DNA from 2 places in the Loigolactobacillus coryniformis subsp. coryniformis KCTC 3167 genome. Region 1 is predicted to be linked to the other one. Evidence: predicted binding sites of a transcription regulator. Region 1 holds the regulator's gene; the other holds the start of a gene.

The links. The regulator Rex, encoded in region 1, represses fermentation and respiration genes when NADH is low (regulators of the CRP and FNR family bind a similar motif). The targets are predictions, from matches to a motif close to TTGTGAANTANTTCACAA.
Region 2: the regulator Rex is predicted to act here: its motif matches at 1,848-1,865, upstream of adhE (bifunctional acetaldehyde-CoA/alcohol dehydrogenase).

Annotation. Positions count from the first base shown of each region.
Region 1 covers NZ_CP017713.1:1,152,400-1,155,827, forward strand. Annotated here, with positions in the region: gene LC20001_RS05730 (ABC-F family ATP-binding cassette domain-containing protein) at 1-1,588, opposite strand, end outside; gene LC20001_RS05735 (redox-sensing transcriptional repressor Rex) at 1,893-2,552, shown strand; gene LC20001_RS05740 (LPXTG cell wall anchor domain-containing protein) at 2,672-3,428, shown strand, end outside.
Region 2 covers NZ_CP017713.1:1,966,380-1,969,807, forward strand. Annotated here, with positions in the region: gene adhE (bifunctional acetaldehyde-CoA/alcohol dehydrogenase) at 1-1,815, opposite strand, end outside; partial or broken gene ltrA (group II intron reverse transcriptase/maturase) at 2,196-3,428, opposite strand, start outside.

The sequences.
Region 1 (3,428 bases):
CATAATTACCTAAGTAAGTTTCAGTACCTTGGCGCGACAATTCAACGGTCAAGGTGGCTAGATTATTCATGAAATAACGATCATGGGAGACGAAAAGGATCGTGCCATCATAATTTCGTAACGCTTCTTCCAAAACTTCTTTACTATCAATATCCAAATGGTTAGTCGGCTCATCTAAAATCAAAAAGTTATTGTGATTCATGGCTAGTTTAACCAGCATTAACTGGGCACGTTCACCACCGGAAAGGCTGGCTACTGATTTTTCAACGTTGCTACCGGTGAATAAAAAGCTACCGAGAATGCGGCGAATGTCAGCTTCTGGCATCATCGGGTGTTCATCCCAAATTTCGCCTAAAACAGTTTTCTGATTGTGTAAGTTTTCCTGCTCTTGATCATAATAACCAACGTCCACACCAGTGCCAAATTGGGCTGCACCGTGTAAAAAGCTGATCTGGCCTAGAATGCTTTTAAGTAGCGTCGATTTGCCGACTCCGTTTGGTCCAGTGATGGCGATGGCTTGGTGACGTTTCACTTGTAAGTTGATCGGATCGGCCAAAATGGTATCACCGTAACCAACAGCGGCATTAGTTACCGTTAAAACCTCATTGCCAGAAGGTTTGTCTGCGGTAAAACTAAAACGAACCGTTTTATCATCGTTTTGTGGTCTTTCCAGCCGCTGAATTTTTTCCAGTTGTTTCCGGCGGCTTTGCGCACGTTTAGTGGTGGAAGCACGGACAATATTTTTGTCGACGAAATCCTGTAATTTAGCGATTTCCGCCTGTTGTTTTTCGTATGCCTTCCATTCCTGTGCTAAATTAGCAGCCTTTTGTTCACGATAACGGGTGTAGTTACCGTGATAATGTCGCGTTGTATGTTGGCTAAGATCATACACTTCAGTGGCTACTTTATCGAGGAAATACTGATCATGGGAGACGATCAGTAGGGCACCGGCATAGCCTTGTAGATACCCTTCGAGCCAGGTTAATGTATCAATATCCAAATGGTTGGTCGGTTCATCTAAGATCAGTAGATCGTGTTTTTCCAGTAAAAGTTTGGCTAAGGCTAAGCGTGATTTCTGTCCGCCGGAAAGGTCACTGACGCGATGTTCATAATAGTCAGCATCGAAGCCGAATCCATGCAAAACGTTGCGGATTTCTGCTTCATAGCCATAACCATTACGTTCGGTAAAAGTATGCTGCAGTTGTTCATAGCGTTTAAGCGCTTGTTGATAAGCTTCATCATCGGTCAATAATTGTTTGTCACCGAGTTGAGCTTCTAATTGATGCATTTGCTGTTCCATTTCACGTAAATCGGCGAAAACGGTCAACATTTCTGCAAAAATCGTGTGCTCCGAATCCAGACCAGTATCTTGTGATAAATATCCGATACTAACACCTTTACTGGTAATTACTTGGCCTTCGTCAGGTGGGTTCTGGCCGATCAAAATTTTTAATAAGGTTGATTTGCCGATGCCGTTACGCCCGACTAAAGCAACGCGTGCGTTACTTTGAACTTCTAATTGTACGTTTTCAAACAAAACTTCTGCACCGAAGCGCCGGGCAACGTTTTGTGCTTGTAATAATATCACGAGGTTCGCTTCTTTCTGAATGAATTATTCGCTTATTTAAATGGTAGAACAATAACTGTAAATTGACTATTCCTTGGTTAAATCACTACAATTATTAATGATGCTTTGCGCAAATTCTTTTTTAGCGGTCATTGAGTAATTTTTAGATACTCTTTAGTCTACCATATCTTGCTAGTTTCAGGACTGCATGTGCAAAATATGTTGTGAGCAATCAATTGCTTTTCACAAGTAAATACAGTATGATAACAAGTGTTATTAAGAAATTAATTCACAAGTAAAAAAAACATAGTTTGGAGTTGAGCGAATGGCTGAAGCAAAAATACCTAAGGCAACGGCAAAACGGTTGCCAATTTATTATCGTTACTTAAATATCTTATTTAATGCCGGCAAGCAGCGCGTTTCTTCTACAGAGCTTTCTGAAGCAGTTCAAGTTGACTCGGCGACGATTCGTCGTGATTTTTCATATTTTGGTGCACTAGGCAAACGTGGCTATGGTTACGATGTTGAAAGTTTGTTAAACTTTTTTAAAAAGACGTTGAATCAAGACCGTTTGACTAACGTTGCTTTGATTGGTGTTGGTAATTTAGGTCATGCCTTGTTGAACTATAATTTCCGTCAGACCAATAGTGTGCGTATCAGTGCCGCTTTTGATATTAATGAAGAGATCGCCAATACGATTCAAAGTGGGGTACCTGTCTACCCAATGGCTGAGATGAAGGAACAACTGCAGATTCAGCAAATCGATGTCGCTATTTTAACAGTACCAATTGAGGACGCACAAAAAGTGGCGGACGAATTAGTAACGGCCGGCGTTAAAGGTATCATGAACTTTACCCCGATCCGTATTTCGGTCCCTACGACGGTGCGTGTACAAAATGTTGATTTAGCTAATGAATTACAAACATTGATTTATTTCTTAGATCATTATGGTAGTGAAAATACTGATAATTCAACGACTGATTAAGCGCGCGATAGGCCATTTGGCTATCACGTGCTTTTTTATACTTCATTGCGGCGCGGAGACAAAAAGTATGATAGGATAAGAGTGAATGGGTTTACAGTCATCTATCTGGAGGGATTTAGATGCTATATTTAAAACATGGGCTGCAAGGCTGGCTACTTAGTGGTAGTATACTGCTAGGATTAGGCTTATGGGGCACACAAACGAATGCAGCAATAACACCAGCAATGGTGCCAACAGCACCAGATCGTACCGCAGTTGTTTCTGAACCGCAGCAATCGTTAATGGCAGATTTGGCGGCACCGGTGACTAATGCGGTAGCGCCAGCAACGGATACCGCAGTACCGGAAGCTAAAGCAGCTACTGGTGCATTGGATAATGCAACTTTGCCAGTGACACCAGCAACAACTACTAGGACGGTTAATGAATCTACGCTAGTTCCGCAACCAGAAGAGTCAGCGGCTTCTTCTGCAGCTAGCAGTGCAGCACCCGCAGCTATGCAATCGGCTGCGGATACTAGAAATGAGACCGCAACTTCAGCTACAGCATTACCGGAGAGAAAAAGCCAATCGGTGGCACAAAGTACAGTACCAATGGCAACAATCAGCGAAGAAGCAGCTAAAAGTAGTGCACCCGTAGCTGCACAATCAGTAGCGAGTTCTGATACTAAGAAAACAGTGGCAGATAAAAAAATAGGGCAAGCTGATTTATTCGCCGATTTAGAATCCGCTGAATTAGCTCCAGAGAAGCCGGCAACAATTACCGCTGCGCAGGAAAACAAAAAGGATACCCCATTTAAGATTGTTCAAGATGTAACGGCAAAACAGAGTAGTAAAGCAAAAGTAGGCGTAAGGACACCAACTGAATCTACAATTACGG
Region 2 (3,428 bases), 810 kb from region 1:
TGGAATCCCAATATATTTTGCTTTGTTCGGTACTGGTACCCGGTAAGTCCGTTTACGGATATCCAAGAATTTCTGCTTAGCACCGAAGAAGGAAGTTTCTGGATGTTCGTACATCAACCACATAAACTTCGCGGCATCCATTGCGGAACCACCGCCTAAAGCAATGATCGTATCTGGTTTAAAGGCATCCATCCGTGCCACACCCTTGTAAACCGTGTCGGTTGAAGGGTTAGGTTCAACATCAGAGAAAATATCGATCTCAACTTGGTTGGTCCGTTTACGTAAAACATCAAGTACGCGATCAGAGTAACCGAACTCAACCATCCCAGGATCACAAACTAAGAAAACACGTTTAATGCCTTCCATGTGTTCCAAGTAGCGTACTGAGTTGCGTTCGAAGTACACTTTTGGGGGTAACTTTACCCACTGCATGTTGTTGCGCCGTTTGGCAACCGTTTTAATATTGATCAAATCCATATCCGAAACATTATGCGAAATCGAGTTCTTCCCGTATGAGCCTGTCCCTAAGGTCAATGATGGCGTCATATTATTGTAGATATTCCCGATCCCACCAAGCGCTGATGGCGAGTTAACTAAGATCCGGCAAGCTAACATATCCATGCCAAATTGTTTAACTAATTCATCGTCACGTGTATGGATCGAAGCAGTATGGCCTAAGCCACCGAATTCCAATAATTCTTTTGCCCGAGCAAAGGCAGCTTCATGGTCCTTAACCTTATATAGGGACAAAACAGGTGATAATTTTTCACGTGATAGTGGGTACTTAGGACCGACGCCATCAATCTCAGCAATCAAGACTTTAGTATCCTTAGGTACATCGATACCCGCTAATTGTGCGATTTGATAAGCTGATTTACCCGCAATCGGGCCTTTAACACCGCCGCGTTTTTCATCAAACATTGCTTCGCCCAATGCCTTTAATTCAGACTTCTTAACGAAGTAACAATTCCAATATTTAAATTCAGCCTTAACTTCAGCATAGATATCTTGGTCAACAATGGCACTATTTTCGGAAGCACAAACCATCCCATTATCAAAAGTCTTCGATAACACAATATCATTAACGGCTTGCTTGACATCAGCTGTTTTTTCGATGTAAGCTGGACCATTACCAGGACCTACCCCTAAAGCTGGGTTACCACTTGAATAAGCAGCTTTGACCATGCCAGGACCACCAGTTGCCAAAATCGTGGCGATATCCTCATGATGCATCAAGGCACCAGTTGCTTCAATACTTGGGTCAGCGATCCATTGAATACAATCGGCAGGTGCACCGGCTTCAATTGCTGCATCCAAAAGAATTTGTGCAGTACGTACACAAGCTTGTTGTGCTTGGGGATGGAAACCAAAAATGATCGTATTCCGGCCTTTAAGTGAGATCAAAGATTTAAAGACAACCGTTGAAGTTGGATTTGTGACTGGTGTGACCCCAGCAACAACCCCTAAAGGTTCAGCAATTTTGATGATCTGTTCTTCATCATCGTCATCGATCACCCCAACCGTTTTGTCATGACGAATGCTGTTCCAAACATATTCACTGGCGTAAATATTTTTGATGGCTTTATCTTCAACAATCCCACGATGAGTCTCTTCAACGGCCATTTTAGCCAGTTCCATATGGTGATCTAGGGCAGCTAAAGCCATCGCCTCACAGATGGCATCCACTTTTTCTTGTGTAAAAGTAGACATAGTTGCTAATGCTGCTTGCGATTTTTTAACCAGACCATCAATTGTCTTTTCGACAGAAACGCTTTTATCTTCAGTCTTGTTCTCAGTTTTTGTTTGTTTTAGCATAACACATTTCTCCATTTCTCAGGTTGAATTAGTTGTTATCTATTTCACAAATTGATGATACTACAAATTTTAAAAATTGTAAAGCATTTTCCTGTTAAATAAAAAAGTTGATTTTAAGCGCTTTCAATGTTGCCAATTATAGCCTTTCCTGAAAAATTAAACTGATTTCCATGAAATCTTTTTGTGAATTTAATAACAATTAATCGATAAATCCAATTAAACTTACCTAACTTGGTCGGCAAACAACCAAATACGCATATCTACTTTTTACCATGGGCACCGGAAACGGCGCAACTTAAATAATCGAGTAGGAGGTAATTGTAAGTTACCGTCCTCTCACACCACCGTACGTACGGTTCCGTATACGGCGGTTCAATAATTTAAGCACTCTGAATTTGCTGGAGCGTCTGACTCAAGTTAATGAGTCCACGACGTTCCAGCTCTTTGTTAGTTAGGGTACGGCACAGCGTTTTACTATGCGCTGTCCGCCAGTACCCTTTACGCGTGTTAGCGGATAGCTTAGCTTCATCTTTCGTAAATCCTAATCCGCTCAAGTTGTTCTCTCTAGTTTTGGCTTTCTTCCATTGTTTCCAAATGTACTGGCGAATACGTGACCGCAGCCACGCATCTAATTCCGTGATGAACCGCTTCATTCTACCCAAGCTGTAATACTGCAACCAACCGCGCATCTTTTGACGAATCTCTGCCATTATTTGGTCTTCGGATACACCACGATTACGCTTAGTCAGCCGCCTCAATGCTTGTTTAACTCGCTGCTTCGCTGACCACACCGGATAGGGAAAAGCCCTGCCTTTAGTGTGGCCCAACGTAAACCCTAAGAACTTCATTCTGTTGGTGGCGACCACTTGTGTCTTTTCCTGATTGAGCGTGAGTTTTAACTCATGCTCGAGAAAACGAGTCACACTAGCGAGGACTCGTTGGCCCGCGCGTGGACTTTTAACAAAGATATTGCAGTCATCGGCGTAACGGACAAATTCATGACCGCGCCTAGCTAGTTCTTGGTCGAATTCGTTGAGATAAATATTCGCTAACAGTGGCGAGATCGGCCCGCCTTGCGGTGTGCCTTTCTCACTGCGTTCAAACAATTGCCCATTCATGGTGCCACTAGTCAGAAAACGGCGAATGAGCCGTAGTATCCAGCGGTCACTAATTCGCTGCTTGAGAAACTTCATAAGCATGTCATGATTAACCGTATCGAAGTAGGCCTTCAAATCCAGATCAACCACATAGTGATAACCCGCATTATCTAGCTTGAACGACCTGTTGAACTGCGTCATGTGCACTGCGTTGGGGTCGAAAACCAAAACTATTGTTGGCGAAGATCTGTTCATATATCGGCGAAAGGACCTGGGCCACGGCCTGCTGGACTAGCCGGTCGATCACGGTCGGAATGCCAAGCTTACGCGTTCCACCGTTGGGCTTTGGAATTGAGACTTGCTTGACTGGTGCCGGTTTATAAGTCCCATTGGCCAATTCTGCGAGTAATTCTTCGCGATGTACTTTCAGGTACGGTTTCAATTCATCAACGGTCATACCGTCAACTCCGGCCGCCCCTTTGTTCCTGACCACACGTTGATAAGCCAAATTCAGGT